DNA from 2 places in the Colwellia sp. BRX8-5 genome. Region 2 is predicted to be linked to the other one. Evidence: predicted binding sites of a transcription regulator. Region 2 holds the regulator's gene; the other holds the start of a gene.

Region 1 (16,690 bases), on a different contig from region 2:
AACTTGTTATTTATAAAAACAGCATCAAACGTGGAAAAGTTAATGTATTCTTGCTGGTTAACCTGTTAAATCCTCATCAATAGTTATTAATGATATCCACAAAAGCTGTGGGTATCATTGTGGGTAACTATTGCTTTAATGGTTATCTTTATGTTTTTAAAGGTTAATTTTAGCTGGTTGTTTTTTGTCTAGTGGCTAAAAATTGATTGAATTATAAATAGTTATTAAAATAGTCAACTGTATATAAAAGCAGTCTCAAGCCAATAAAAATATAAGCTAAAAGGTTAATAAACTAACCTTTTAGCTGAGTAAACTATACTTTTGCTTGAATGGCTGTTAAGGCAATTGTATAGACGATATCATCGACTAAAGCACCACGGGAAAGGTCGTTAACCGGTTTTCGCATGCCTTGTAACATTGGCCCAATACTGACTAAGTGTGCAGAACGTTGTACCGCTTTGTAGGTGGTATTACCGGTATTTAAATCAGGAAAAATGAAGACATTGGCTTTACCCGCAACAGGGCTGTTAGGCGCTTTTTTCTTGGCAACATTTTCCATAATGGCGGCATCATATTGCAGCGGTCCATCGATGATCAAATCAGGTCGTTTTGCTTGCGCGAGTTTGGTTGCTTTTGCTACTTTTTCTACATCGGCACCAACCCCCGAACTGCCAGTGCTGTAACTTATCATGGCTACCTTAGGGTCAATGCCAAACTTTATTGCTGAGTCGGCAGATTGTATCGCTATCTCAGAGAGTTGTTCCGCAGTTGGCTCAGGGTTTATTGCACAATCACCATATACTAGAACTTGCTCAGGTAATAACATAAAGAAAACAGATGAAACTAATGAACTTCCTTCAGCCGTTTTAATTAATTGCAGGGCAGGGCGAATCGTATTTGCAGTGGTATTAATAGCTCCAGAGACTAAACCGTCCACTTCACCGAGTTGCAACATCATTGTTGCTAAGACCACGTTGTCTTGTAGTTCTTGTTTTGCGACCACTTCGGTTAATCCTTTATGTTTTCTCAACTCAACTAAAGGAGCAATGTAGTGGTCTCGAATTAAGTTGGGGTCGGTAATTAATAGTCCTTCTGGTAATTGAATACCTTGTTGCTCTGCAATCAATAAAATACTTTCTTTATCGCCCAGTAACTGACAACGAGCAATGCCACGTTCAACACATATTGCAGCAGCCTTAATGGTTCTGATATCTGTGCCTTCTGGCAAAACAATGAGTTTATTTGCACTACGAGCAAGTTCTGTGAGCTTATGCCTAAATGCTGGTGGAGACATTTGGCTACTTTGTGCTACATTTTCAGACAGTTGCTGTAACCAATTCGCAGACAAGTTATCAGCGATATATTCTCTTACTTTTTCATGACGTTGAATATCATCTGCAGGGGTTTCTGGGTTGTAGTTCATTAAATGACGAGACGTTTGCCAAGTATCCCAAGGCACAGAAAGCACCGGTAGGCCAGCGTCTAAAGCTTGTTGACAAAGTGTCATCACTTGTTCGTTGGGTTTATAGCCGTTAGTCAATAATAATGCGCCCACTTTTGTACCATTTAAAGCCGATAAACAGGTGGCGATAATAATGTCGGTTCTGTCTCCAGGAGTAACAATTAATCGACTTGGTTGTAAATGGCTCATTAAATTGCCAACGCTGCGTGCACAAAAACTAATACTGCGGATACGGCGATGCGACATATCACCTGCATTTAATACTTCAGCATTGAGATAATTGCAAATATCCATGACCCGTGGCGCGATTAAGTCCATTTCCCATAAGACAGTACCTAACAAGTCAAAATGACGATTTTTAAATATCGATAAATTAATTAGCGTAGCAAGATCGAACTCACTATTAAAATCACTTTCACGAGGCAGTAATCCATACTCATCTTTGTCGGGACTATTAATCTTATTAATAATACAACCAATAAGGCGTTTGTTTTTTATTCCGCCAAAAGTTTCCGCACTAACTTCTAAACGGTCCTCAAACTCTTCAGCGCTATCGTTATCGGGCGCTGCCACCAAGACAATATCTGCTGACAGGGCTTGAGCAACATCTCGGTTGATTCTGCCCGCGTAAGGTTGGCGTGTCGTTGGTATCAGTCCTTCAATAATCACCACATCATGTTGTTTTTCAAATTGATTAAAATCTCCAACAATCTGTTCTAAAACAATATCATGCTTGCCATCGCCCATTTGTTGTTCAACATAAGCTAATGATACCGAAGTCCCTAAATTTGGAGTATTGAGCTTACTTTGAACCGTATTATTTTTGTGAGCTAATAAACGACGAGCGGGTTGACTTATTGGTTTAAAATGGCCGACATTTATACCTTTTTGCTGACACGCATGAAGTAAGCCTTGCACAACACTGCTAAGTCCAACGCCAAAACCTACTGGGATCAACATGATTCTATGTGACATGACTTTATTCCTTAGTTGAGCTGTTATTAAATAAAAGTTGTGAGGTTTGCTCTGCAATAACCCACTCTTCATTTGTTGGAATGACTAAAATAGGACGAGAGTTTTCTGTACCGATATTACCTGCCTTGCCAAAGCAGCAGGCATTATTCTTATCAGTAGCAACAAAGAAATTAAGTAGGCTCAATTGATCAATAATATTGGCTCTAATTAGCGTCGAATTTTCGCCAATACCGCCGGTAAATATTAAGGCATCGATTGATGTTAAGCTGGCAGTAAAAGAAGCAACGGACTTTGCAACACGGTAGCAAAATATATCTAATGCTAACTTTGCTCGTGGATTTTTATCCTTTAACCAAGCTTCTTCTATTTCACGACAATCGTTGCTTAACCCCGAAACCCCTAATAGGCCGCTTTCTTTATGTAACAAATGGCTCACTTGCGCTGTGGTATAGCCGAGTTGATTGATTAGGTGAAAAATAATACCCGCATCAACATCGCCGCTGCGTGTGCCCATCATCACTCCTTCGAGCGGTGTTAAACCTAAGCTAGTATCGACACTCTTACCATTTTTAATCGCAGTAACACTGCAACCATTGCCTAAGTGAGCACTGATAAAATTACCTTCATTAATGGATTTATCGAGTGTTTTAGCCGCTTGTTGTGCAACAAAATAATGGCTTGTACCATGAAAACCATAGCGTCGAATACCATGCTCTTGATAGAGAGCGTAGGGGATACCATAAATGTAAGCTTTTTCTGGCATCGTTTGGTGAAAAGCTGTGTCAAAAACGGCAACTTGCGGCACATCAGTAAAAACCGTTTCCGCGGCGTTAATACCCATCAAATTTGCTGGGTTGTGTAATGGGGCAAGCTGAGACAAGTTACTGATGGTGTTTTTTACTTCATCAGTAATTAACGTTGGCATACAATAGTGTTCACCACCATGGACAACGCGGTGGCCTATGGCACATATTTGTAAATTTAATTGTTGTGAAACTAAGCTGTCAACTAAAGCCATTATCGCTGTTCGATGATCAAATGGATGAGGTATAGCCGTGTGCTTTTTTTGTCCCTTAACGTTAATCTTGATGCTTGCTTGTTCGGACAATAAGCGCTCAGCGAGCCCTGATAGTAATGTTTCGCCGTTTTCTGGTTTAATTAAAGAAAATTTTAAGGATGAACTACCGCAATTTAACACTAAAATTAGATTTTTTTTCATGGTTTTATTTAATGCTCATTTATTAGGTGGTTAATTGTTTTATTACAATACGTTAATTGGAATGATTATAGACCAAATATAGTGTTAAAATATTGATATGAACTAAGGAAGTTAACTTTAGGGAGACTTGATTAAAACTAGTTACAACTTTGTGCTATCTTTTAAATAACCGTTGTTATAGTGTGTCGTTTATGAATATGAGTTTAGTAGAACTAATTAAGCTAGGTCGAGAGTATATGCGACTTTGGCCGCAGCGAGCAGAGTTAGGTAATTATTTTGCCGAGTACCAAGCTGTTCAAATTTGCCGTTTGGCTTTTCGCTATTTACCGGGTATTGCGTTGTTTTCTTTTATTATGCAACTTTACCTAGGATCGATGACGTTATTACCACAAGCGTTAGTTTATAGCTTATTTATTTTAAGTATTCCGCTACAGGCATTGTTAATGCTTGGCGTTAAAGCCGATAAATTTTTGCCGCTGGCACTCGCCTCTTGGTACAAAGAAAGTGTTGCTAGAGTCAACGAAGCGGGTGGTTCGATAAAATTATCACTGCACAAGCCACGTTTTATTGATTTAGCAAAACTACTTAACATCAGTCATCAGTCACAAAATTCTAAATTCTAACCGCTTAACAATTGAGTTAAACGTTAATTGACCGTGTTTTTATAAAGACGTATCAAAAAATCAGCTTGGCAAGTGAAATTATTTCTTGTTTTTAAATCGTTAAGTAAGGTTTCAGTCGTTTTAAAAGCAAAAGGGGTCATTGCTAATAAGTTAATAATATCTTCACCTTCAGTAAATTTCATCTCATAGTTCACTTCTTTTTGTGCAATCAATGTTAAATTTTCAATAGGACTTTTAGTCATATCATGTTGTTGCGCTGTTCGGTATATTAATGCTTTTAGTTCAATTAAATGATTTTTTGCCGGCGTTACTGTGACTAAATAGCCATTATTAGCTAGTACCCGAGTGAATTCTTCTTCAAGAATTGGTGCGTAAATAGAGTTGATCCAAGAAAAGTAGTTTTCACTAAAAGGTAACTGCGACAAGGTGGCAACACTAAATTGACAATCTTTATATTTTTTAGCGGCATTTTTAACCGCATTTTTTGCAATGTCAATACCATAAACACGGTTGGTAGGCCTTACATACTGTTGAGTATAAAAACCTTCACCACAGCCAGCATCAAATACCGGCTTTGTTAAATCACCGTATTGTTGATATAGAGATTGTAATTCATCAGCGAGCGGTTGATAAAAGCCTTTATCTAGAAACTGACGACGTGCGTTAACCATGGCTTTGTTATCACCAGGGTCTTTTGAATGTTTATGTTGAACGGGCAATAAGTTTACATAACCTTCTTTTGCTTCATCAAAGCTATGGTTGTTCTGACAACGATAGCTTTGGTTAGCTAACACTAATGATTTTTTACAAATGGGGCAAACGTATTGAGCAAGGAACATAGTATTTACTCAACAGCTACTTAAAAGTAGACCAAATCGGCGCGTGATCTGAAGGTTTTTCAATAGCACGTAGTTCGTAATCAATATCGGCTTCGATACACGTTGCCGCCATCTTGTGCGTTGCCAAAACCACATCGATGCGTAAACCACGATTATCAACAAAACCTTTAGAACGATAGTCAAACCAAGAATAACGTTCCGCTTTTGTTGGATGCAATTCTCTAAACGTATCTTTAAATCCCCAAGCCATTAAAGTTGCAAGCCATTCTCTTTCTTCTGGTTGAAAACTACACTTGCCAGTCTTTAACCAACGCTTTTGGTTAGGCTCACCAATACCAATATCTAAATCAGCAGGTGAAATATTAATATCGCCGATAATGACTACGTGCTCATCTGGGGTATGGTTATCATTTAAATAGGTCATCAAGTCTTTATAAAATTGACGCTTATAGGGATATTTTGTTTCATGAGCGATGTTATCGCCTTGCGGGAAATAACCGTTTAATACCGTTACTTTTTCACCTTGTTCATTGGTGGTCTCAATCATCACCATACGTTTTTGAGACTCTTCAGTATCGCTAGCAAAGCCCATTTTAACAATATTGGCTGCTTTTTTACATAACATAGCCACACCATAATGTGCTTTTTGACCATGAAAATAAACGTGATAACCCATAGCTTCAACAGCTTCAACGGGAAAAGCATCATTATGAACTTTGATTTCTTGTAAGCCAATAATATCAGGCTGGTGCTTATCAATGATGGCTTGAAGTTGGTGTAAACGCGCACGAAGGCCGTTAATGTTAAAGCTAATGATTTTCATAAAAGACTCGATATTGATTTTTTCCACATGCTACCAGAAGTTATCAGAGAAGGTTATTATTAATTGCTAGTGAAGTGAATTAGGTACTTATTAACATCAACTTTTTAATAGACAGGTAAATGTGTAAATAAATAGAAATTAAACTCAACTAAATTAAAGGATTGCCGATATAAGCTTTAGATAAAATAATAAAGTTGAAGTACATTGCTTACAGAGTCAGTTGACAGTCAAATTCTGGTACACGAATTACAATTAGGTGAACAACTTAATGTAAGTGTGCACAGCGCTCGACGAGCTGACTTTTCACTATTATTGGCAATGTTAAGTGATGACGTACCTAGCCATAGTCAATTTTCTTTGCCAAAAACTGTCGTTGGCACTAAAACGATTAATGATGCAAGCTTACGTAAAGAGTTTGACCTTCCTGATAAAGCACCTTTATCTCTGAATGAAAATCACAACACAGCAATATTTGATCAAGCAGAACTTATTCAGCAGAATAACTTAGCAGAATTACGTTTATCAAATGCTTTGTTGCCTAAACCGCTTGCTTTTCGAGATGATAAAAAGCATATCAGACAAGAAGTATTAAATAATACCTCGCTGTACTGCCAGAAAAAATTTAATCATACAAAGAATAATACGCCGCAAGACACCGACAGTTCAAGATTATCATTCGATACTAAAGGTTGGCTTAACGCCGTGCATAACACTATCGTTAAAGCGCCGTTACTTGATGCTATAGCATAAGGTTATTGCATTAGCATAGTAATAAAATCGTGCGTTTGTGTTGACGTTATTTGTGATTAACTTTTTCAGTTTACTGGCCTGAGCAATGTTTAAACTTGATTGTTAATTGTTGAGTTTACTTGCTACAGCATTGTCTAAATTTTTATTGCTATGACAAAAGCATCGCTGGTTTCTTTTGCAGGAGACTTGATTGTTGATTGTTGAGTTTACCAAACACAGCATGGCCTAAATTTTTTATTACTATGACAAAAGCATCGCTGGTTTCTTTTGGGAAGAACTTGATTGTTAATTGTCGAATTTACCGGCCACAGCATTGTTTAAATTTTTTATTACTATCGCAAAAGCAAGCTTGGTTTCTTTTTGGTGCTATCAGCGCTTCATTGTTACTGACTTCACCATCTAAATATCTCCATTGCCCCTTTTCAACAACAAAGCGTGATGTTTCCTTCATCAGAAAATACTCACCTTGATGTTGGTAATAAGCCGAAAAGCAAACCGTCGGTAAGCGTTGCTCTTTATTGTCAGCGTTTACAGCATTTTGATCATTAAGCTCGGTATAATCACTGGCAGCATTAATGGTTAGTTTTAACCATTTGGTTTCTTTGGCCCATGCTGATATATCAGCGATTGATTGTAAAGCTCTGCTAGCTTGAGCATAAGTCTGATAAATATAATCAGCAGCCTCTGTTGCATAGGCGCTATAGCGAGAACGCATCAATTGCTCTGGTGATTGTGCACAGGTCTCTTGATTTATTAATAAGCAGCAGCATTGCTGAAAACTAATATTTGAACCACATGGACATTGCATAAAGTCGACATTATTTTAGAAAAGTAGTTGATCTATTTTAGCAGAGCAAAATTTTATTTTCTGTTTTAATAACGGCAAAATCGCTTCAAACTCAATTAATGTAACAATAAAGAAGAATCCGAAAGAGTGACGTAATTTTTTAGTCGTTGCTTGTTTAAACGTTTTTGAGTTTGCTTGGTTAAAATAATGCATTGAGTTTGTCCTTTTTCTGCGAATTGAGTGAGTTGGCTTAATTGTGATTTATCTAAGGTGGCATTACACAAAATAACAGCCGAACAGTGACCTTTTTCTAAAGCATCTTTAATGGTATTTAGTGAGATATTACGTTGATGAAGATTAACTTTTAAGATTCTTTTAGGGTCTATTTTTCCTTGATCAGACAATTGCTGAAGCGGCTTCTCTTCAGGGTTTATCATCAGGATCCATTTGTTATCTAAATCATGATTTTTGAAGATTTCAGTATACTGCTGAGATAGTTCTATGGCATTAGCAATACTTCTAACATCACACCACTTGTTTTTTTTGATAGCCATATTTGTAGTTTTTAATGCTAAGTTGTTGGTATTAATGTGATTTATTGAATTCATTTTTAAAACCTCGATATACTGTATGTATGTACAGTATATCGTTTTTGGTGTTTATTCAAGCACTTTTTATGATTAATATTAATTGATCCTACTGAAGGATCTAATGTAATGAACGCCAGTAAATGAGGGAAATAGCACCAACAGTATTGAAGATACCGCTAGTATTTGTTGGCCCAATGCTATGCTAGGGGATCTTAGCGACAAACAATTGTTAGCTCTTAAGCTTTCCTTAATAAAAGTTTGTTATTTTCATTCACTGAATATTTAAGGTAAATATCCCCCTATGAATAAACAGGTCATTTGATGAATAACCGCTATTAACGTTCATTTTTTTATGGCGAATATTTCTGTAATAACCGACAATAACTTTGAGATAAAACACCTTGAGTCGTTCATACCTATGGCATTGTTAAGTCTTATCTTCACTGTTGATGGTTTTCGACCGTCAAGTATTAATAACCGGCCTTGGAAAAGGCTAGATAATATAAAAACCGTTAATAGTCATTTTAAATTGTTATAGGAAAAATATGCGCATATTGTTAGTTGAAGACGATATCCCCCTGGCTTTGGGATTGCAGCAGTCACTTCGTCATGAAGGCTTTGTTGTTAACCATGTTGATAATGGTAAAACGGCAATTTCAGCATTGTCTGTGTCAGATCAAGACTTAGTTATTCTTGATCTGGGTTTACCTGATATTGACGGATTGGAAGTGCTAAAGCGTACTCGTGATCGTAAGCTAGGTATTCCTGTTATTATTTTAACCGCAAGAGACGCGCTTGAAGATAAAGTTAAAGGCTTAGATTTTGGTGCAGATGATTACCTGGTAAAGCCTTTTGAAATTAGCGAATTGTTAGCACGCCTTCGCGTGATTGAACGGCGTTTAGGCACGGCAAAGTCGGCATTGATTATTTGCTCAGACGTGGCAATTGATACCGCAGCACATAAAATCCTTATTAAAGATGAAGAATTAAAAACGTCAAAAAAAGAGTACATGGTATTAAAAGCATTGATGGAAAATGCCGGTCGAATCCAATCTCGGGAACAAATTGAATCGCGTTTATATGAATGGGGAGAAGAAGTGGCCAGTAATGCTGTTGAGGTACATATACACAACTTAAGAAAAAAATTGCCAGAACAATTTATAAAAACAGTCAGAGGCGTTGGTTATACGGTTAATAAAACCTAATGTCGATTCGTCGCTACTTAGTCCTTATTTTACTATCCATCATCACTTTGATGACATTTTTTGCTGCCATACAGGGCTATAAAGCCAGTATGGAACAAGCAACTAGCTTATTTGATGAGCAATTAGTTATCGTCGGTAAAACCTTGTTAGCGACCTCTGCGACTCTTTCTGACAAGGGTGCCGAAAATCGATTAAGTGCAGCAACAGTGGTCCCTTCTAACCATATTGCTTATCAAGTCTTTAGCAATAATACTTTATTACTACGCACAGATAATGCTCCTGAACAGTCAATTACTGAGTTACCTGCAGGGTTTACGGACCTTAATTTTATTGGACAGCGTTGGCGAGTATATATAGAAACATCAACAAACGAACAGGCGCAAAGAAGTCAATTAAGAGTGCTGGTTGCCCAACCGCTTGAACAAAGATTTTCACTGGCTGAACAAGTTATATTATCTGCTGTGACTCCTATTATTTTAGTTATCCCTTTGATTGCCTTGTTTATTTTTATGGCGATTCGTCAAGGCTTAAAACCGTTAACTGTTTTGCGCCGAGAATTGTCAGAAAAGAAAATTAATGACTTATCAAAGCTTTCTAGTGAGACATCAACAAAAGAACTACAACCGGTTATTCAGACACTAAATCTGTTATTTGAACGCTTGTCGGCAGCTTTTTCAAGGGAACGTTATTTTGCTTCTGACGCCGCTCATGAATTAAGAACGCCGTTAAGTGTGCTCAAAATTAATGTTCACAATTTACAAATAACCCAAAGTGAAAACCTTGACAGCACCGGGCAGGCTTCGTTAATGCAATTAGGTCAAAGTGTTGACCGAATGGCTCATGTTGTCGATCAAATATTAACGTTAAATCGTACTAATCCTGATCAACTCACCATGGCAGTCACTAAGCTTGAATTACAAGGATTGTTGCAACAAGTGATCAGCGACTTATACCCTGAAATATTGCAGCATCAGCATGATATTTCGTTAGAAAGTGAAGCCACAATTATTTATGCTAATGAATTTGCTTTATTGACCTTAGTGAAAAATTTAATTGGTAATGCCTGTAAATATACTCCTAAAGGCGGGCATATTTTGGTAAAAACGTTGATTGATGAAGACAGTTTCACCCTGATTGTTGAAGATTCTGGCCCCGGTATTGACTCCAGCGAATACCAGCGAGTTTTCGATCGTTTTTATCGTGTGGGTGGAGATAGCCATCACTCTACTGTGGTAGGATGTGGCTTAGGTTTAGCGATTGTTCAGCATATTGTTAAATTACATCATGCGAGTATTATTTTAGCAAAATCGACGAAATTAGGTGGCCTTAGCGTGTCAGTAAGGTTTCCACAAAAGACTCAAGCGATTGACTTACATTTACATCAGTTTGAACAAGAATGGGAGGACAATAAGTGAAAGCACCTGCTATTTTTATAAAAAAAACCAGCATTATTAGCCTCTTTATCTCTTTAATCTTTAGCCCAAGTGTCTGGGCTGAACGAGCTGAGTATGTCGTAGAATTGAAAGATCATTTGTTTTTTCCTGCGGTTATAAAAATTCCACCAAACAAAAAAGTTAAACTTGTTATTTATAATCGAGATACAACCCCTGAAGAGTTTGACAGTTTTGACTTAAATCGAGAAAAGGTTATTTTCCCCCATAAAAGAGCGGTGATTTTTATTGGTCCATTACCCGAAGGAAAATATAACTTTTTTGGTGAGTTTAATCCTAATAGTGCCAAAGGGACCATTATCGTTACCCCGTTGCCTGAGCGTAAAAAAGCAAGTAAAGCTACTGTTCAAAACATAACAGGAGGTGCTTAATGTTAATTAATACCGTGCTTTTGTTTTTGAGTAACAGTTTAGTTATTTTTATGGTGTTAGCCTTGTTGTTATCGATTAAAAATAAGTTTCAACTCTGTGGTCTTACCCTTATAAGTGGTGCGCTATTGGGTATTTTGTTTATGTTACTACTTTGGATTTATATCGATGTGATCAGCCAAATGTTTGATGATACCGGGCTTGAATGGTTCTATGCGAGTATACATGTTCTTGTATATATTCTAATTTTACATTTTATTCATCGCTCCCATATCAGCGTTAGTACCGCCAATAACAGTCAGCTATCTTGGTATGCTGGCGCAATACTCGCGTTAGTTATTATGCTACAGGGTACTAACTTCCTCATTTACTTTATTGGATATTGGTCGCAAACCGATATGGTTAATTCACTTTTTATTGGCGTTGTTTTAGGAACAGGAATTTGTATTAGTATCAGTATACTATTGTACTTTTTTTGCTTGTTTCTCAATGAGCGTTTGTATGGTCGAAGCACCGAAATTATTTTTGTTTTCTTTGCTTGTGGTTTATTTAATAAAACCAGCGATTTATTACTACAAATTGATTTTTTACCCAGTAGTCGTATGATTTTTGATGTTAATTTTATTGTTAGAGAAAAGTCTGAATTAGGACATTTTTTGAAAGCTTTATTTGGTTACGATGCAAGCCCAACCCTATTACAAATTGGACTTTATCTTTGCGCTTTATTTATCGCACTTTATTGGTGTCAGTTTCCCCAAAAACTTTGGCGGATCCCTCGCTTTAAGCAGGTTGTATCATGAAAAAAATATTTTATGTTTTAACGTTACTCTTGTACAACCTTTACAGCGTTATTGCTTTTGCTGATGGGGTAGTGGTGGATAAAGTGTATCATCCGTACGTGTTACCCAATGAAAAAGAAGTTGAATGGCGGTTACTGTCTCACCAAACGGAAAAGACCAATGACTTAGCGCAGCGCTTTGCCTACGGGCAGTCTGTACTTGACAACCTGATGGTAGAGTTTTATATCGTTGGCGAACGCGATATTGATGGAAATTTTGGTTTATCTGCTTACGAAATAGAAACCCGTTGGATGCTAACGGAGCAAGGTCAGTATTGGGCGGATTGGGGCATGCTTTTTGAATTTGAAAAAGAACATAATAAAGACAGTTGGGAAGTGACTTCAGGCTTGCTGTTTGAGAAAGAAATAGGGCGGACCAGTTTAAGTATTAATGCATTTTTGATTTACGAGTGGGGAAATGACATTAAAAATGAAATAGAAATGGAGTTTCGCGCTCAGTATCGTTATCGCTGGCTACCGCAATTTCAACCCGCAATTGAGTTATATTCAGGTGAAGATTATGTCGGTATTGGTCCAGCTTTCATGGGAATTCAACGCTTTGACCGACAAAAGCAGTTGAAATGGGAACTCGCCTTTATCACTGGACTGAATGGCGAAAGCAAAGATCATATTTTGCGCGCGGCTATTGAGTTTGAATTTTAATGAACCGCATTTTACCACTAAATAGACGCCACTCAGCGACCTTCTTATGGCTATGTTGTTGTTGTTTCTTATTGCTTTTTTCGCTGGGGCTAAGTTGGCAAGTCAATAAAAGTGTTAATTTTTTTTATAAGTTTTGGTACTCACCATTAAATATTGAACAAACGATAAAAACTTATGCACCACAGAATACACAAGGTAAACAGGACTTTGCCCAGACAAGTCGTGAGCAACATTTACAAAGCTTTAACGAAATAGTTGATGAAATTCATAATAACGGCGAGGGTCTGGCAAGGTTAAGTTATCTCAATAACGATAACCAGCGTCGCGCTTTACTGACCAAACCTGAGGTCGTACATTTACAAGATGTCAGTGTTTTAATTAACCAATTACGTACAATATCAGTGATTAATGTCTTATTACTACTGATTACGATTGCTGGTGTATCTCGTTTCAAACAGCCAAAGCCAGCTAAAAAAGAGCGCTATATGGCGGTAATTATTCCCACTTTTTTATTTATAGCTGTGTTTTCACTGTTTGGTTTTACCGATGTCTTTTACTATCTGCATACGGTGGTCTTTCCTGATAATCATCAATGGTTTTTTTATTATCAAGAGTCATTAATGAGTAGCCTAATGAAAGCACCCGACTTATTTGCTGCAATAGCATTGTCGCTCAGTGTTATCGCAGCGGGGATTTATATGTTAATTTATCGATTATTAATGACAAAAATCTTTAGCAGCTAATCGTGTTCGTCGGTGCGTTGACAGGTTATATATGGAATAAATGATGATGAGCATTGAAGTGAATTGTTTGAAAGTCAGTAACTAAAAGCAAGTTTTGGCGAGCATAAAATCATCAATGTTCAGACGATTACCGCTGGTGGTAAGGCGGGTTATATTTCAGCCAAGCAACTGTTTATATAACAGTGTACTGGGCTGAAATAGTAGTACTAGGGGTTAATTGATTCTAATTCTTTAATACGGCTTTGACTCACTAAAATATAACACTTCTTGTAGGCAGAAGCCGCACCCGTTCCCGGTGAAATAGCAAGGTACTGCCATCGACAGTCATTTTCTCTAAAGGTAATAAAATTACGTTGTGAGCGTTTAAACATGTTTAATGCCGCTTTTCTTCCGGTTACAGAGGCAAACTCTTCAAGGATGAACACTTGATTGTTTATCCATGTTTGTAACTCTCTATCTACCGCTTGTTTAACTATGTCTAGACAGCCTGATAAGCCTGAGGTTGTTTTTTGGGTCAGCTCACATTCATCAATAGACTTTTTTGCGTAGCTAACATTGGATAAAAAACAAAGGGCTAAGGTTAAACAATAGAAAGAAGTTTTGCTCATGATACTTTTCATTATATTTATAAGTTTATAGTTAATCATCGGATCATAGGTAAAGTAATAATAGCTCAACTTTATGCGGGTAGTACTTTTTTATAAGGTTTTACGGTCACTTTTTTATAAACACCCGCGCCAATATAAGGGTCTTTATCTGCCCATACTTGGGCTTGCGTTAAACTATCAAATTCAGCAACGATAAGCGAACCTGTAAAGCCTGCATCACCAGGGTTTTCATTATCGATTGCGGGACAAGGGCCTGCCATTAATAATCGCCCTTGGTCTTGTAATTCTCGTAAACGTGCTAAATGTTGCTCACGTACTGACATTCTTAAAGCTAAACTATTTTCTACGTCTTCTGAATAAATAAGATAAAACATGTCGTTTCCATAAAGTTTGAGGATTATATATAGATTAAGTGATTACTTTTTTTCTTCAATTGGTCTGTCACTTTCTTCATCATCATCGGGTAAATGTTTTGATAATAATAAAATTGAGGCGATTGAAAAAACAAACATTAAGCCGGTTAAACCGAATACTTTAAAGTTGACCCAAGTGTCTTGGTCAAAATTAAAAGCGACGTATAAATTTAATATCGCGCAAAATGTGAAAAAGAGCGCCCAAGCTAAGTTTAATTTACGCCAAATATTCTCAGGTAAAGTTAATGACTCATCGAGGAAGTCTTTGATGATGTTTTTATTAAAAATCTTATCACTGACCATAAGTGCGATTGCAAACAATAAATTGATGATGGTGACTTTCCATTTGAGAAAAGTATCGTCATGTAAAAATATTGTTAGCCCACCAAACACCGCAATAAGGACAAAAAATATTAAGGTACGTTTAGGGATGGGTTCTTTTTTGTAAAGATAGTAAATTATTTGCGCGGCGCCAAGGATAATTAAAGCGCCAGTTGCCCAATATATATCAACAAATTTATAAACAATAAAAAAAACAACGAGGGGGAGATATTCAAACAGAGCGTGCATAGTATTAAATCTCCAACCAACCTTCGTTTATAAGTGAGTTAATTCTACTCAATGCTTAAGCATTAGCCAAACAATTATTTGGCTAATGTGAACTAATAACGTGAAATACAAGCGAAAACGTTACAAATTATTAACTGAAAGGATTAACTTTTTTAATTAAAATTAACTAACCCTTCATTAATCCGAACGGGTCATCGATAGAATATGATGGTTCAGTAAACCATTTTGCTCCATGCTCACTCATATAAAAATGATCTTCTAGGCGAACACCAAATTCGTCTGGCACCACTAACATCGGTTCATTAGAGAAACACATACCTACCGACAAGGGGGTTTTATCACTGCGAACTAGATAAGGCCATTCATGAATATCTAAACCTATGCCGTGGCCGGTTCTGTGGGGACAACCCGGTGTTTGATAATCAGGTCCCATTGCTTGGCTGGCTAAATAATCGCGAGCGGCAATATCAACATCGCCACAAGGTACGCCAAGTATTGCTGCGTTAAATGCACTTGCTTGGGCATTTTTTTCAATCAACCACATTTGACGCTGACGTGGGTTAGCTTCACCAAAAACATAGGTTCTGGTGATATCTGAATTGTATCCTTCTAACTGACAACCGGTATCAATAAGCACTATATCGTTAATGTCTAAAGTTTTTGGGTTTTTTACCCCGTGTGGAAAAGATGAATCTTCACCAAAGAGCACAATACAAAAGTAAGATCCTGCAGCGGCGCCAACCTTTATGTGGGCTTGATTGATAAAGTCAGTAACTTCTTGCGTACTGATCCCCTGATATAATATTTTAGCGACGGCTTGATGTACTGCCATCGTCATATTTTTAGCCTGTTGTAGCAACGCTATTTCAGCTAACGATTTTTCACTACGACAACCAGCCGTAATTGCTTTTGCATTGATCAGTTGGTAATTGTTTGGGCTACTGTCGGCACATTGTTTAATACCATCAGCAATGAAGAATGCGGTTGACTCGTCAAGCGCAATATTGCCTGAGTCAATCCCCATATTTTTTAAGGTTTCAATAAATAATTGATAAGGATTTTCATGTTCTTGCCAACCATTAACTTTACCTTTAATGGTCATATACTGACGTAAGGTATTGACCTCAAAGAAGGGGGTAATGTATTGAATTTCGCCTTGCTGTGGGATTATTGCCCCAACCATACGTTCACTGGCATACCATTTTGTGCCCGTAAAATAATAGAGGTTAGTGCCAGCATCTAAGTAAGTTGCCTCAATATTATTATCTTTCATTAATTGCTGAGCTTTAGCGATACGTAACTGAAACTCGTTTGAAGAAATAGGCTCAACATCGCCGGTCATATTGTTAAGTTTGGCTAGCTCTGTTTGTGCATCAGAGCCTCCTACACCTATAGTCATTTTTTGTGTCATTAGCGTCCCAAAAGTAATGTATATTATTTCGTTATTATGACATGAATTGTTTATTTTATACAATATACATTGCTAAAGTGGCTATTTTTACATGTTATAAAAGCCAAGTTATCGCGCTATTAATATTTAAGGAATATTGGGTCTGCTGATAGATTAAGTGCCTGTAAGTAAAGCTCAGGGTTATTGTCTTGAAAAAACTTTACCCGAGCAACCGCTTGCGGTAGATCTTGATTTGCCGCATGAATAAGCCAGGCAAGTCCAAGGCCATGATCTTCTTCTGTGCCTTCAGCTAAGAAAAAAGCACGGCCCATCGCGCCCATCGCTTTTGCATGACCAAGCTTTGCCGCTTGTT
Region 2 (16,690 bases):
ATTAATGAACAAACATTAAGCTTTTTACCTCGATTAATCGTGACACTTTTAGCCCTTATCTTTGGAGGGCATTGGTTAGTACAAAAACTCATGGATTTTACTATCCGACTGATTGCAAGTATACCCAGTGTGGTGAGCTAGTGGAATTCACCGAGTCAGTTGTGATGCAATATATTGCTGACTTTATTTTACCTTTCGCGCGCATTTCTGCGCTTATTATGGCAATGATTGGCTTTGGTTCTAAAATCATTCCAGGTAAAGTTAAAATTTTTCTGTGCCTAACATTAACGGTCGCCGTTATGCCGGCAATCCCGCCAACACAAGTTGGCAGCCTGATTTCTTTTGAAACAGCGCTGCTTATGTTTGAACAAATGGTTATTGGTGTTGCGCTTGGCCTAGTTACCGTTATGGTACTTAATACTTTTACCTTAGCGGGTCAAATTATTGCTATGCAAACGGGCTTAGGTTTTGCTTCACTCGTTGACCCGGTTAGTGGCATGAATGTTCCTGCTGTTGGCCAATTTTTCTTGATTCTATCTACCCTGATGTTTTGGGCAATGGACGGACATTTAGCCTATATACAATTTATTGTTGCCAGTTTTGAAACCTTGCCCATCGGGGAGTACAAGTTTACGGCCGATAAATTTAAAGAAGTGGTTGAATGGGGCGAGTGGATGTTTGTTACCGCGTTATCGTTAGCATTAGCGCCGCTAACGGCTATGTTATTGATTAACTTTTCTTTTGGAGTTATGACGCGAGCAGCCCCGCAATTAAATATTTTTGCGATAGGTTTTCCGGTAACTATGTGTGCTGGTTTGTTAATTATGTGGTTAACTATGGGTAACTTTTTTACGCATTATGAATTGCAATGGCAACGTGCACTCGACTTTAGCTGTTACCTCATTAATTGTAAGGCAAACTAATGGCTGATGCAGGTAGCGGTGAAAAAACAGAAGAACCTACGGCTAAGAAAATTGCTGATGCGAGAAAAAAAGGTCAAATAGCACGTTCAAAAGATTTAGGCACTATGTTTGTGTTGGTGGGGAGTGCTGTTGCAATAATGCTGGTTGGCGGTATGTTAACTGAAAGCTTAGCCGGAATTATGAAACGGTCATTTAGCTTGAGCCGTGAAGAAGTCATGGACATTCATGCGTTATACAATGTGCTTAGGGGCTCGGTAGGCACGTTAGTTGCTCCAATGTTGTGGATATTCTCTATTATTATCGTCGCCGCTTTTATTGGCAATACTATGTTGGGAGGGATGAGTTTTTCTTCTGAGGCTATGGCGCCAAAGGCTAGTAAATTGTCACCTTTAGCCGGTTTAAAGCGTATGTTTGGCATAAAAGCTTTAGTCGAGTTATTCAAGTCGTTAATGAAGTTTTTTGTGGTTTTTATTGTCGCGTATCTGTTGTTGAGTAGTTTGTTTCCAGAAATATTAGGTCTTAGTTTGGAGCTGATCCCACTGAGTTTAGAGCACTCGGTAACTTTATTACAATGGATGTTTTTAGCATTAGCCTTATCGGTAGGTATTATTGCTGCGATTGATGCGCCCTATCAAACTTGGGATCACAACCGTCAGTTAAAAATGACTAAGCAAGAAATTAAAGACGAAATGAAAAATTCTGAGGGTAGTCCTGAAATCAAAGGTCGTATTCGTCGTACTCAATATGAAATGTCGCAGCGTAAAATGATGCAAGAAGTGCCAGACTCTGATGTGGTTATCACCAATCCGACGCATTATGCGGTTGCGTTGAAATATGATGTCACCGCCGGTGGTGCGCCAATGTTAGTGGCAAAAGGTATTGATGAAATGGCGATGCATATTCGTACTATCGCTAAAGAAAATAATGTTGAAATTATTGCTTCTCCGGCATTAGCACGGTCTTTATATTATAGCGCAGACGCCAATCAAGAAATCCCAGAAGAGCTCTTCGCTGCGGTTGCTCAAGTGTTAGCTTTTATTTTTCAACTTAACGAACATAAAAAAGGTAAAGCCAAAAGGCCGACACCGATTGCAAAAAACCTTCCTATCCCCGATGAGTTCAAATATTAATGCTCTTTATAATCATTGGGTTAAGTGTTTTGTTGTCGATTTATCCATCACTCTAATTATATTTAATCGACGTTGGTCTACTTATTGCTATTTCATGGTATGCGTCAAAAAAATATCATAAGAGTAATATGCAGTTAATTACTTCATTTAAAGAGTTCAAAAAAAGTAAAATAAACCTATTTTCTGGTTTAGGTACGCCAATATTAATTATGGCGGCGCTTGGTATGGTTATTTTACCTATGCCGGCATTTTTACTCGATATACTTTTTTCTTTTAATATTGCCTTATCTTTGGTGGTATTACTGATCACCGTTTATACCTTAAAGCCTCTTGAATTTGGCTCTTTTCCTGCCGTACTGTTAATTGCCACTATTTTACGTTTAGCACTAAATGTCGCGAGTACACGAGTGGTGCTACTTGAAGGTCATGAAGGGCCTGATGCTGCGGGTAAAGTTATTGAAGCCTTTGGCTCTGTGGTTATTGGAGGTAACTATGCGGTTGGTTTAGTGGTTTTTGTTATATTAATCATTATTAACTTTGTGGTTGTTACTAAAGGTGCTGGGCGTATTGCTGAAGTAACCGCGCGTTTTACCCTCGATGCTATGCCCGGTAAGCAAATGGCAATCGATGCTGATTTGAATGCTGGCTTTATTACCGCTGACCAAGCAAGAGAAAGACGTATCGAAGTCACCAGTGAAGCTGATTTCTATGGCTCAATGGATGGTGCCAGTAAGTTTGTTAAAGGTGATGCGGTTGCCGGCATATTAATTTTATTGATTAATATTATCGGTGGACTCGTTATCGGTATGGTACAACACGATTTAAGCTTTGACAGAGCGGTTGAAATATACACCTTATTAACGATTGGAGACGGCCTAGTAGCGCAAATTCCAGGTCTACTTTTATCGGTAGGTACGGCGATTGTTGTTACGCGACAAAATACCTCTCAGGACATGGGCGAGCAAGTCAGCAGTCAATTAGGTCAAGAACGTTCTTTGTATATTGCTGCCGCCGTTATGTTTGTCATGGGTGTTATTCCGGGCATGCCACACTTTGCATTTTTATTCTTTGCTTTTATGATCGCTGGAACCGCCTTTTTAAGTGGAAAGTACAAAATTGCCAAAGAAAAACAATTAGCGGATAAATCAGATGCTGAACAGGTTGAAACCCAGCAACAAGAAGCAGAAGTAAAAGACTTAGGTTGGGACGATGTTAACCATGTTGACATTATCGGCTTAGAAATTGGTTATCGCCTAATACCTCTAGTAGATAAATCTCAAGGTGGGGAACTCCTTAACCGTATTAAAGGTGTTCGTAAAAAACTTTCCCAAGAATTTGGCTTTCTAGTGCCAGCGGTACATATTCGCGATAATCTTGATTTAGACCCTAATGTTTATCAAATATCATTAATGGGCGTGACTATCGGTGAAGCTGAAATTAGACACGATCATGAATTAGCGATAAATCCAGGGCAAGTGTTTGGCAAACTTGACGGCGTGGCAACAATCGATCCTGCTTTTGGACTAGAAGCAGTATGGATAAAACCAGCACAACGCGAACATGCTCAGTCTTTAGGCTATACCGTGGTTGACGCATCAACTGTCCTTGCCACTCATTTAAGTCAAATACTAACAAATAACGCGGCACAGTTACTTGGTCATGAAGAAGTACAAAACCTTCTTGATATGCTAGGCAAAAATTATCCTAAATTAATTGAAGGGTTCATCCCTGATGTTTTATCACTGGGTACTTTGGTTAAAGTACTACAAAACCTAATGAATGAAGGTGTTGCTGTTCGTGATATGCGCAGTATTATTCAAACGTTAGTTGAATATGGTCCTAAGTCCCAAGACCCTGAAATTTTAACCGCCGCTGTTCGTATTACCTTGCGTAAATTCATTGTTCAAGAGTTAGTGGGACCCGTGACTGAGGTACCTGTCATAACTTTGGCGCCAGAGTTGGAACAGATGTTGCACCAGTCTATGCAAATGGCTGGCGACGATGGTGCTGGCATTGAACCAGGTTTAGCAGAACGGTTACAGAAATCATTAGCTGATGGTGCTCAACAACAAGAAATGGCGGGTGATACGCCAATATTGTTAACCTCAGGGATTTTAAGAGCGGTACTGGCTAAATTTGTTAAATATACTATTCCAGGCTTGCGGGTGATTTCATACCAAGAAATTCCTGATGATAAGCAGATAAAAATAGTAAGCGCCATAGGTCAATAATTACGATATCAGTAATGAGCAGCAGAAAATATTTGCGGTTAAATGAATAAGTCATTAACAGCGATTGCAGTTGATAAGGGGTTAGTTTTGAAAATTAAACGTTTTGTAGCAAAAGATATGAGAAGTGCGCTGACACAAATCAAAGACGAGCTAGGTGCTGACGCTGTGATTATGTCAAATAAACGCGTACCTGAAGGCGTTGAACTAATGGCTGCGGTTGACAACAACGTAGAAATTAAGGCAGCACAACCCGTAATGCAAAATTCTCCTGAAAACAACTCAACAGCGCAAGCAACAAACAGTTTTGACCGTTCGATTGACAATGATGTGGTCAATATTAGACAAAATAATCCTTTGACCAGTCCTAGTGTTTCGCACAACTCGGCAGCAGAAGATACCCGCTTACCCTCAGACAGTTTAGCGGCTTTATTAAGTCGTCAAGTTCAGCAAGCACCTGCAAATATTGGTCAAGGTATTAATCAAGCTCAGCATGATAAAATCGTCCAGGCAGCCGCTAAGCTAAATAATCCAAATAACTCAGCGCAAGTTTCAACGCCAACACCGTCAAGCAATATTGAGCAGCAATTTAAAAGCTTCACCGACCGTTTAGAGCAAAATAGCCAAGAACAAGGTGATGAACAATCAAGCGACTCATATCAACAGCCGGTGATGAACCAAGCACAGTCTTTAGTAAGCGATGGCTTACCGCCACAAAATGTAAATAACGCCGACTTAGAGAAAATGAAACACGAAATGTCTTCTATTCGTGAATTACTAGAACATCAAATTTCGGGGTTAATGTGGCAGGATATGGCGCAAAAAGATCCCGCTCGTGCGATGTTGGTTAATCGACTAATGTCTTTGGGTATGAGCGAACAAGTTTCAGATCAAATTGCAGGTTATATTCCAGCACAAAAAAATGACCAAGATACTTGGTTATTAGCGAAGAAATTTATCAGCCAACAAATTAATACCACTAATAATGACATTATTCATCGTGGTGGCGTGGTTTCATTAGTGGGACCTACCGGCGTAGGTAAAACAACTACCGTAGCTAAACTCGCGGCGCGGTTTGCTCAGATTCATGGCGCAGACCAAGTGGTGATGATCTCAACAGATAACTACCGTATTGCTGGATTTGAACAATTAGCCACTTACGGCCGAATTATTGGTTGTGATGTAAAGCTTGCTGGTGATGCAAAAACCTTAGATACATTGTTGCAACAGTTCTCCAAAAAGAAACTGATACTTATTGATACTGCAGGTATGGGGCAACGTGATATGCGTTTAGCTAAACACCTAACTACTTTAGTTTCTAATGCAAGGGTCAGAATTCGCAACTATTTAGTGTTAGCTGCTAATACTCAACAACGAGTTATGCAAGAAAATGTTGATCGCTTTAAAAAAGTACCTTTAGCTGGCTGTATTTATACTAAACTTGATGAAAGCCTTAGCATAGGAGAAATAATTTCTACTTCGATTCAAAACGGTTTAGCGATAGGCTACTTAACGGATGGACAAAGAGTTCCTGAAGATATTAAAGTTGCAAATGCTGAAAAACTCGTTACGCTAGCAGATAAAATGAGCGCGAAAAATCAAATTAATAATCCAATAAATTGGCGAACAGCACCGATGAGTGCTAATACAGCTGTATTTCCATAACTTGTTCTAAATATGTGAATTTTGAAGCTATAAAAATATGCAGATTAAATGATTATAGGGTTATACTAAATTAAATTGATAGCTATTCGTAAGAAAGTAGAGAAATACGATAAATGAATGATCAAGCAAGTGGCTTAAGAAAAATGCAAAATTCAGCTCCGGTAAAAGTCATTGCTGTCTCTGGCGGTAAAGGCGGAGTAGGTAAAACTAACGTTTCGCTTAATACCGCTATTGCACTTGGACAATTAGGACAACGAGTTTTAGTTTTAGATGCCGATTTAGGCTTGGCTAATGTCGATGTTATGCTAGGTTTGCGGGTAAAACGTAACTTATCACATGTGCTTTCTGGCGAGTGTGAATTAGACGATATAATTATTGAAGGTCCCGCTGGTATTAATATCATTCCTGCTACGTCAGGTTCACAATCTATGGTCGATTTAACGCCTGCTGAACATGCGGGTTTAATTCGCGCTTTTAGTGATATGAACACAAAATTTGATGTACTTATTGTTGACACTGCCGCCGGTATTTCCGACATGGTACTAAGCTTTTGCCGTGCCTCACAAGATGTGATGTTAGTGGTCTGTGATGAACCTACATCTATTACTGATTGCTACGCCTTAATGAAATTATTAAGTCGAGATCATGGTGTATTTAAATTTAAAGTTGTTGCCAACATGGTGAGAACGCCAAGAGAAGGACAGCAACTCTTTGGTAAGCTTTCTAAAGTTACCGATCGATTTTTAGATGTTGCACTTGAACTCGTTGCTGTCATTCCATTTGACGAAAATATAAGAAATTCCGTTAGAAAACAAAAAGCAATTGTTGAAGCTTATCCACAATCGCCTGCAGCGGTTGCTTTTAAATCTTTAGCAGGTAATTTAATTAAATGGCCGGTGCCTAAACAAGCGTCAGGTCATTTAGAGTTTTTTATTGAACAATTGTTAGAACATTAATAACAAGAGTAATCAGATATGAGTACTTTGTTGAAAGTTCTATATCTTTCCTATAATTTAGCGAGTGAGCGATAGTGGTAAAACCAAATGCTTACAGTATTCAAACTGATAAATCTGCTATAATTTCGCAGCATACAGTTTTAGTGAAAAGAATCGCTTATCACCTATTAGCAAGGTTGCCTGCGAGCGTGCAGGTTGATGACCTTATTCAGTCAGGCATGATAGGCCTGCTTGAAGCGTCTAATAATTTTGATCACGGCAAAGGTGCAAGTTTTGAAACCTTTGCTGGTATTCGTATCCGTGGTGCTATGCTTGATGAAATACGCCGTGGTGACTGGACTCCCCGCTCTGTTCATAAAAATAGCCGCATGGTCAGTGAAGCGATAAAATTGCTTGAAGCAAGTTTAGGTCGTGATGTAACTGATATTGAAGTTGCTGAAAAACTTGATATTTCGTTAAATGACTACCATCATATTCTAAGTGAGGTAAGTACCGGTAAAATAATTGGTATTGAAGACTTAAGTACGGGGGCAGATGCTATATCGAATATGGAAGATGTGAATAATAACGATCCCTATGATAATTTTGAAAAAATAGTTTTTAAAAAATCGTTAACAGCATGCATTTCCACTTTACCCGAACGCGAAGCTCTAGTACTGTCACTATATTACGACGAAGAATTAAATCTTCGAGAGATTGGTCAAGTGCTTGATGTAAGTGAGTCGCGTGTTAGCCAAATTCACAGTCAAGCGATGCATAGGTTAAAAGGACGTATGCAATCTTGGCAAAGTTGAGTAGAATATACATATAATCACAATTTTAAAATGTTCTCACCGGAGGGTGCCTTGGATAAAAATATGAAAGTTCTTGTTGTTGATGATTTTTCAACGATGAGACGTATCGTCAAAAACTTGTTACGAGATTTAGGTTTCACTAACATTTCAGAAGCAGATGACGGTAGCACTGCTTTACCGATGTTAAAAGAAGGCTCTTTTGACTTTGTTGTAACTGATTGGAATATGCCAGGTATGCAAGGTATTGATTTGCTCAAAGCCATCCGTGCCGATGCGAAGTTATCACATATCCCAGTATTGCTGATTACTGCTGAAGCAAAGAAAGAACAAATTGTGATGGCGGCTCAAGCGGGTGTTAATGGCTATATTGTAAAACCATTTACCGCAGCGACGTTAAACGCCAAGTTAGATAAAATATTTCAACGCTTAGGTTAATTCCTTAATTAGATAGATAATTAATTAATCTAAACGTGAGGTTTTTGCATGAGTGCGAATACAAATGTGCATGTTTCTTTGGAAGAAGCAAAGCTACTGGTCGAATATTTAGAAAGTGGTCAACAAGACAAGGCAGATGAATTAATTGCTGAAATTCAAAATCCAATTAATTCTGAATTGTTTGCTGAAATAGGCAAGCTGACTCGCCAACTACATGACTCATTAAATAATTTTCAATTAGATTCCAGGTTAAATGATTTAGCGACAGCAGATATCCCCGATGCTCAAGAACGTCTAAACTACGTTATAACGCGAACGGAAGAAGCCGCTAATAAAACCATGGATGCTGTTGAATCTATTTTTCCCGTTGTGGATACGATACAAAAGCAAATAAAGGCTGTTAATCCGTTATGGCAAAAATTAATGCATAACAAATTGGAATTAACCGAATTTAAAAGTTTATGTGTTGATATAGATTTATTATTAAAAACGACAGATAGAGAATCAGTGCGTATGCATGATTTAATGACTGATGTTTTGATGGCGCAAGATTTTCAAGATTTAACCGGACAAGTTATTCGTAAAGTTATTGATCTAGTTCGTGAAGTAGAGGATAGCTTGATTGGTATGCTAACCGCTTTTGGTATTACGACAGATAGTAATGCAGAGCGAAGTAAACCTAAAGTAGGTGATAACTTAGTTGAAGGCCCGATCGTTAATGCAGCACAACGTGATGATGTTGTCGCTGACCAAGATGATGTTGATGACCTTTTATCAAGTTTAGGATTTTAATAGGAGTTGCTGGATGTCATTTGAGCAAGATGAAGAGATTCTTCAGGATTTTTTAATAGAAGCTGGAGAAATACTTGAAACGCTTTCGGAACAACTCGTAGAACTTGAAAACGACCCCGATAATGCCGAATTATTAAATGCTATTTTTAGAGGTTTTCACACCGTTAAAGGTGGAGCCGGATTTTTAGCATTACATAATTTAGTTGACGTATGTCATGGCGCGGAAAATATTTTCGATCTGTTACGTACCAACCAACGTAGTGTTAGTGCAAGCTTAATGGATGTTATTTTACAAGCGCTTGATGTTGTAAATGAAATGTTTGTACAAGTTCAAAACGGCGAGAAACTTGATAAAGCTGATGCTCAACTACTTGCAGAATTGCATCGTTTAAGCCAACCAGAAGGCAAAGAGCAAGCGCCTGCGCCAGTCGTTGTTGAAGCAGTAGCTACTCATGAAAGCGAAAGTTCTTCTAGCGATGAAATGTCAGAAGATGAATTTGAACGACTTCTCGACGAACTCCATGGTGGTGGCTCAGCTTCTACGCCAGCCCCAGCACCTGTAGAAACAGCAACGTCTTCAGACAGCAATGATATTTCAGATGACGAATTTGAATCCTTACTCGATGAACTTCACGGTCAAGGTGCTTTTTCGCCTGAAGTCGCTGCTAATAATTCAAGTAAACCATCTTCATCGAATAGCAGTTCATCAGATGAAATAAGTGACGATGACTTTGAAGCTTTATTAGACGAATTACATGGTCAAGGTCAAGCGCCGAAATTATCTGTTACTCCAGCACCTAGTGCACCAACACCAGCACCAACACCAGCACCAACACCTGTTGCTCAAACACCAGCCGCGAAGCCAGCACCGGTAGCTCCTGCAGCTAAACCTGTCGCTAAAGCGCCAGTGCCAGAAAAAGCGCCCGCTAAAGCAATGCAGGGTGAAACGACTGTTAGGGTTGACACTAAACGTCTTGATCAAATTATGAATATGGTTGGTGAGCTTGTTTTAGTGAGAAATCGCTTAACAAGTTTGGGCTTAACCAAAGAGGATGAAGATTTAACGAAAGCTGTTTCTAACCTTGATGCGGTAACGACTGATTTGCAAGGTGCGGTAATGAAAACCCGTATGCAGCCAATCAAGAAAGTCTTTGGACGATTTCCTCGAGTTGTTCGAGATTTAGCGCGCAGTTTAGACAAAGAAATTAAATTAGTGCTCAAAGGTGAAGAAACCGATCTAGATAAAAACCTTGTTGAGGCACTCGCTGATCCATTAGTGCATTTAGTGAGAAACTCTGTAGATCACGGTATAGAAATGCCTGATAAGCGCGAAGCATTGGGGAAACCAAGAGAAGGTGTCGTGGTGCTTTCTGCTTCTCAAGAGGGTGACCATATATTATTAACCATCAAAGATGATGGTGCAGGCATGAATGCAGAAAAGCTCAAAGAAATCGCGATTACTCGTGGTGTTCTTGACGCTGACTCTGCGGCTAGAATGACAGATAAAGAAGCCTTTAGTTTAATTTTTGCTCCAGGGTTCTCTACCAAGACTGAAATTTCAGAAGTTTCAGGCCGTGGTGTTGGCATGGATGTAGTCAAGACTAAGATCACCCAGTTAAACGGTACGGTAAGTATAGATTCTGAAATGGGCGTAGGTACAATCTTAGAGATTAAAGTACCGTTAACGTTAGCTATTTTACCGACATTAATGGTTATTGTTGGTAAGCAAACATTTGCTTTACCACTTGCTGGCGTGAATGAAATATTTCATCTTGATTTAACCACCACCAACGTTGTTGATGGACAATTAACCATTATTGTTCGTAAAAAGGCGATTCCACTCTTCTACTTAGATAAGTGGTTAGTACGTGATTTTGTTGAGAAGCCAAGAGAAAAAGGTCATGTGGTTATTGTTCAATTGGGCAATCAGCAAATTGGCTTTGTGGTCGACAGTCTAATTGGTCAAGAAGAGGTGGTGATAAAGCCACTCGACCGTCTATTACACGGCACACCAGGTATGGCCGGCGCAACAATTACCAGCGATGGTGGTATAGCGTTAATTATCGATGTGCCTAATATGCTGAAGTTTTACGCAAAAAAATCTGTTGTTAATAAAAAATTACGCTCTTAACGTATAATAAAGCCCTATTAAATTTTATTAGGGCTTTTTCATTCATAATAACAAATGAGATAATAAATGCCCTATAAGGTGTTGGTTGTTGATGACTCGAGTTTCTTTAGACGTCGAGTTACCGATATTTTAAATAAAGATCCGAACCTTACTGTTATTGATGTTGCTGTAAATGGTAAAGATGCTGTTGAAAAGGCTGTATCATTAAAGCCTGATGTGATCACCATGGATATAGAAATGCCATTGCTTAATGGTATTGAAGCTGTGAAACAAATAATGGCGAAAGCGCCAACATCAATCTTAATGTTTTCATCGCTCACTCATCAAGGTGCTAATGCTACCCTCGAGGCCTTAGAAGCCGGAGCACTTGATTTTCTCCCGAAAAAATTCAGTGAAATAGCCAAAACAACTGATGATGCAGGTAGTTTGCTGCGTCAACGAGTGGTTCAATTAGCGAAGACTAACGGTTTATTGAAAAGAAAATTGGCAGTAAAAGCTCACGCGTCACGAATTAGCCTATCTTCAACGGCCACTAATCCGGTGAGTAAACCCGTAAATAAATTCGACATTCAATCGAGAACTCCGCTGCGAACAACTAAAACTGAACCGAGTCAAAGCGAAAGTATTCGCAGTCAGGTTGTTAAAAGAAGCTCAGGTAAAAGTTACCAACTACTCGCTATAGGTACATCAACGGGGGGACCAATTGCCTTACAAAAAATATTAACGCAATTGCCGCAAAACTTTCCGCTACCCATTATTCTAATACAGCATATGCCCGCTGCTTTTACTTTTGCTTTTGCCAATCGTTTAAATACCTTGTGCAATATTAATGTTAAGGAAGCAGCAGATGGGGATATTTTAAAACCTGGTTGTGCTTACCTAGCGCCTGGTGGCAGGCAAATGATTATTGACGGTACGCCAAAATTAGCCAAGTTAAAAATTATAGAAGATAAGTCTGAAAAAATTGCTTTTAAACCAAGTGTTGATGTGAGTTTTGGCTCAGCAGCTAAGGTATTTGGTGGCTCAGTATTGGGTGTTGTATTGACCGGTATGGGCTCTGATGGCCGAGAAGGTGCTCGCATGTTAAAAGGTAAAGGGGCGACAATATGGGCACAAGACGAAGCTTCTTGTGTGGTTTATGGTATGCCGCAAGCCGTTACCGTTGCAGGTATTTCTGTTTTATCTTTAGCATTAGAAGATATCAGCCAAAGTATTATCAAGGAAGTGGACCATGGATAAGTTAACCATTGCCGGGCTTTTTGTCGCAATTACGGCCATATATTTAGGTTTTATTCTCGATGGAGGCTCCCTCGCTGCGTTATTTGAGTTACCTGCCTTTATCATTGTCTTTGGCGGTACTTTAGGGGCTGTAATGTTACAGTCATCTTCAGCGCAATTTTTTCATGCGTTGTCTTTATTAAAGTGGATATTTTATCCACCCAAGTATGATATTGACCAAGGCATTGATTCGATAGTTTCTTGGTCTGAAAAAGCACGAGAATCTGGATATTTATCACTGGAAAATATTGCCGAAGAAGAACAAGATTTTTATACCAATAAAGCGCTTAACTTATTAGTTGATGGTATAGAAGTAGACAACTTGCGTATCTCATTAGAATTAGATTTAGATCTTTATCGCGAGCATAATTTGCGCTCTGCTCATGTTTTTGAGTCTATGGGCGGTTACAGTCCTACCATAGGTATTTTAGGAGCGGTACTTGGCCTCATTCATGCGATGAGTAACCTTACCGATCCCACTTTACTTGGACAAGGCATTGCAACGGCTTTTATTGCGACTATTTACGGCGTTGGTTTTGCCAATTTAATATACCTACCCGTTGCTAATAAAATAAAGGCTATTATTCACCAGCAAACCATGTACCGAGAAATGATTGCTGAAGGCCTTATTTCTATTGCATTAGCAGAAAATCCACATGCCATTGAAAATAAGTTGTCGGCCTTTCGGTTAGAGCAATGAACCACTTAAGGAAACGTCGACATTCAGTCGAAAATGATAATGTCGACAGATGGTTAGTTTCATACGCCGATTATATGACCTTGCTCTTTGCGTTATTTGTTGTTTTATATGCAATGGCAATGGTTGATGAAGAGCCCTATGAAACCGCGACAGAATCAATAGGTAAAGTTTTTCAAGCCAATAATAAACTACCTAAAAATCGGGGGCATGGTGACGATATCCTCGATGTTAACAGCTCAAAAACTAATAAGCGCTTGTATGGTAATGGCATTTTAGATGTCGCTGGCCCTGAACTTTTTGACGGTGAGAAAACACTTTCTAATGTTTCTGACAGTCAGGTAGGCACTAATCTAACGTCACTAGAAAAAGAATTACATACCGCCTTGTATGAATTAATCGAATCAGGTTATGCGCAACTGCAGATTGATGGTGATTGGTTAGAAATAGAATTAAACAGTGGTATGCTTTTCCCCAGCGGCTCATCATCAGCAACCAACAATGCAACAACAATACTTGCGGTTATTTATGATGTAATTGGTTCATCCAGCAATTTTATTCGCATAAGAGGCTATACTGATAACCAACCGATTAATACTGAGATATTTTCTTCAAATTGGGAATTATCAGTTTTTAGAGCAACGGCTATTTTACGAGTGCTTGAAGACTTATCCCTTGATCCTGCTCGTATGGCTATTGAGGGGTATGGGCAATATTATCCACGAGAAGACAATAAAACAGCACAAGGCCGCGCGCAAAACCGTCGTGTTGTTATCGCTATATCAAAATATGGTTTAGAAAAGTCAAATTTACTTGCGACCCCTACCATCAGCATTAAAGACGTCGAAGCCATAAAGCAGATAGATAATGGTGATGATGAGGATAATGAAATACGTATCATAAGACTTGATAATGGTGGCATTAGAATTACAACACGAGAAGATGATAACCCCTCTTCTGAGCAGAACAATAATTAGTACAACGAAATAAGTAGGTTAGCAACTTGGTAGTATGGACCGTAGCAAATCAAAAAGGTGGCGTTGGTAAAACCACAACAACAATCTCCTTAGGTGGCTTATTAGCTGAGCAGGGCTATAAAGTGTTGTTGGTAGATACTGATCCCCATGCTTCTTTGAGTTATTATTTTGGTATCGAATCTGAAGATCTTGAGTTAAGTGTTTACGATTTATTTGTTCAAGTTTCAACGAAAGAACAAATAATGCAAAGTTTATGTCCAACGAAATACGACAATATAGATATACTCCCGGCAACTATGGGCTTAGCTACTTTAGACCGTTCACTCGGTAATAAAGGTGGTATGGGCTTAGTGTTGAAAAAAGCGATGATAAAAATAGCCGATGAATATGATTATGTCTTAATTGATTGCCCACCGATTTTAGGTGTGCTGATGGTGAATGCTTTGGCGGCATCGCAACGTATTATTGTGCCAGTGCAGACTGAGTTCTTAGCCTTGAAAGGCTTAGACCGCATGATGAAAACAATGGATATTATGCAAGTTGAGCAAGATAAGCCGTTTAAATATACCATAGTGCCGACTATGTTTGATAAACGTACTAAAGCATCATTACTGACCTATAGAAAGTTACAAGAGCTATACGATGATAGTGTTTGGGCCGGTGTTATACCGGTAGATACTAATTTTAGAAATGCCAGTTATGCAATGCAGGTACCTTCAGATTACGCACCGTTAACACGTGGTGTTAGTGCATATAAAAAACTACTAAGCAGTTTATTAGAACTGCAAAAATTAGGTTAATTGTCCAATGGCAAAGTCACTCGCTGCAAGTAAGAAATTAATGCAGAATTATTTATCAGAATTGTTGACTGAAGATCAGCAAGAATCGGACCTGCCAATTATTTCTGTAAAAGCAAAATATCAGCAACCGTTAGAAAAACTTTTACAAAAAGTTGATATTACTGAACGTATTGCCGACCCAATAGATGAACCTGTTTATACTGTAAAAAGCTCAGTAAAAAATGAACGACCTAAAATAGTTGAAGAAAAAATTCAGGACAAAGTCGAAGAAAAAACGCAATTGACTCTTGATGAACCGCTTAAGACAAGAAAAAGTGATCAGCCATTAATTGTTCATCAGAGTAAAAATTATCGAAAGGGTAGTTTTCAAGCGATGTTCTTTAATGTTGCGGGTTTAACGATTGCAGTGCCGTTGATTGAATTGGGTGGCATACATAACGAAGACAAGACAACGAGTCTAATGGGTAAGCCTAAATGGTTTACTGGTGTTATGTTACATCGAGATGAAAAAATTAATGTAGTGAATACCGCTTTATGGGTAATGCCAGAAAAATGTGACGAAGCGTTAATAAATTCGCTAAACTATCAATACATTGTCATGCTAGGTAATAGTCATTGGGGATTATCGGCTGAAACATTAGTCGATACAGTGACGTTAGAGCAAGAAGATGTAAAATGGTTAGACCTACCGAACAAACGACCTTGGTTAGCCGGTTTAGTCAAAGAACGTATGTGTGCACTGCTTGATGTCGAGTCTTTGATTAAGTTACTTGACGCAGGCGCAAATATTAACCAAGATTAATGGCTAGATCTCCAGATAGTATTATACTATGTACACTAGACGAATAATCAAACAGATTGATTTTCAATAAGATATTTAAGAGGCAGGCTGTATGGCTGATGATAGACGTAATGCAAATGAAAACGTAGACAACGATGAAGTGTTGCAATGGGTAACCTTTAAGCTTGATAGTGAAACCTACGGTATTAATGTAATGCAAGTGCAAGAAGTCTTGCGCTATAGTGAAATTGCACCGGTGCCAGGAGCACCTACATATGTATTAGGTATCATTAATCTGCGAGGGAACGTTGTTACTGTCATTGATACCAGACAACGCTTTGGGCTTAAACCTGCGGATATTTCTGATAATACTCGTATTGTTATCATTGAAGCCGAAAAACAAGTTATTGGTATCTTGGTAGATAGTGTCGCTGAAGTTGTTTACTTAAAAAATTCTGAGATAGATGATGCTCCGAATGTTGGTAATGACGATAGTGCACGATTCATTCAAGGTGTTTCAAACAGAGAAGGTGAGTTATTGATTTTAGTCGACCTAAATCAGTTACTTTCTGACGACGAATGGGATGAACTTAAACAGTTCTAGGCTGTTTACTGAGTCTCTTTAAATAAAGCCTGGCTTATCAGGCTTTATCTAGTTGTAATGGTTTAAGAAGCGTTTATGTTTATTATCTCGCCACTTTTGATTTTAGTTAGCAGTTTTGTGCTTTTTATAGTGCTAATGGGTTATATTTATCGCCAAAAAACTTATTTTTATCGAACTCATAAAGTGCTGAAAACACAACTTGAAACGCAAGAGTTGTTTATAAATGAGCTACAATCGTCGCAAAATAGCGTAAATAAACAATTGCTTGAGTTTAATAATAAGCTTGAAAGTCTGCAGTTAGAAAACGAGCAAGTCAGTAAACAACTTGAACATCGTATTAAAATACTGCAACAAGAGAGTGGGCTTCAAAAGCAATTAATAGATCAATTTCAAAATCAGCAACCGCAAGATAAACTCTATTCACGTGCTTTTAAACTCGTTGAGTTAGGCGCAGAGATCGATGAGGTCGTTCGAGAATGTGACATCCCACTTGCTGAAG

Evidence for each region. Region 2 encodes FliA, which starts transcription of late flagellar genes. Its sites were predicted from a motif close to CTAAAGNTNNNNNNNNNNNNGCCGATA; they were not measured.
Region 1: H4J62_RS11580 (VC2046/SO_2500 family protein) is a predicted target of FliA. The motif match lies at 6,085-6,111, and genes of this name have one in related genera.

The regions. Positions count from the first base shown of each region.
Region 1 is NZ_JACGVR010000015.1:37,168-53,857, forward strand. Features, by position in the region: gene pta (phosphate acetyltransferase) at 314-2,437, opposite strand; gene H4J62_RS11560 (acetate kinase) at 2,442-3,656, opposite strand; gene yfbV (terminus macrodomain insulation protein YfbV) at 3,848-4,279, shown strand; gene rlmA (23S rRNA (guanine(745)-N(1))-methyltransferase) at 4,303-5,118, opposite strand; gene xthA (exodeoxyribonuclease III) at 5,135-5,941, opposite strand; gene H4J62_RS11580 (VC2046/SO_2500 family protein) at 6,146-6,691, shown strand; gene H4J62_RS11585 (YchJ family protein) at 6,990-7,499, opposite strand; gene H4J62_RS11590 (hypothetical protein) at 7,595-8,086, opposite strand; gene H4J62_RS11595 (response regulator) at 8,614-9,273, shown strand; gene H4J62_RS11600 (ATP-binding protein) at 9,273-10,688, shown strand; gene H4J62_RS11605 (cupredoxin domain-containing protein) at 10,721-11,095, shown strand; gene H4J62_RS11610 (hypothetical protein) at 11,095-11,892, shown strand; gene H4J62_RS11615 (hypothetical protein) at 11,889-12,593, shown strand; gene H4J62_RS11620 (DUF1461 domain-containing protein) at 12,593-13,336, shown strand; gene H4J62_RS11625 (lysozyme inhibitor LprI family protein) at 13,543-13,944, opposite strand; gene H4J62_RS11630 (YciI family protein) at 14,016-14,318, opposite strand; gene H4J62_RS11635 (septation protein A) at 14,361-14,927, opposite strand; gene H4J62_RS11640 (Xaa-Pro peptidase family protein) at 15,094-16,326, opposite strand; gene H4J62_RS11645 (tetratricopeptide repeat protein) at 16,458-16,690, opposite strand, start outside.
Region 2 is NZ_JACGVR010000001.1:184,871-201,560, forward strand. Features, by position in the region: gene fliQ (flagellar biosynthesis protein FliQ) at 1-141, shown strand, start outside; gene fliR (flagellar biosynthetic protein FliR) at 141-923, shown strand; gene flhB (flagellar biosynthesis protein FlhB) at 923-2,053, shown strand; gene flhA (flagellar biosynthesis protein FlhA) at 2,182-4,284, shown strand; gene flhF (flagellar biosynthesis protein FlhF) at 4,327-5,946, shown strand; gene H4J62_RS00810 (MinD/ParA family protein) at 6,060-6,902, shown strand; gene H4J62_RS00815 (RNA polymerase sigma factor FliA) at 6,977-7,696, shown strand; gene cheY (chemotaxis response regulator CheY) at 7,748-8,131, shown strand; gene H4J62_RS00825 (protein phosphatase CheZ) at 8,180-8,923, shown strand; gene H4J62_RS00830 (chemotaxis protein CheA) at 8,937-11,054, shown strand; gene H4J62_RS00835 (chemotaxis response regulator protein-glutamate methylesterase) at 11,121-12,293, shown strand; gene H4J62_RS00840 (flagellar motor protein) at 12,286-13,032, shown strand; gene H4J62_RS00845 (flagellar motor protein MotB) at 13,029-14,006, shown strand; gene H4J62_RS00850 (ParA family protein) at 14,033-14,806, shown strand; gene H4J62_RS00855 (chemotaxis protein CheW) at 14,814-15,608, shown strand; gene H4J62_RS00860 (chemotaxis protein CheW) at 15,700-16,191, shown strand; gene H4J62_RS00865 (DUF2802 domain-containing protein) at 16,267-16,690, shown strand, end outside.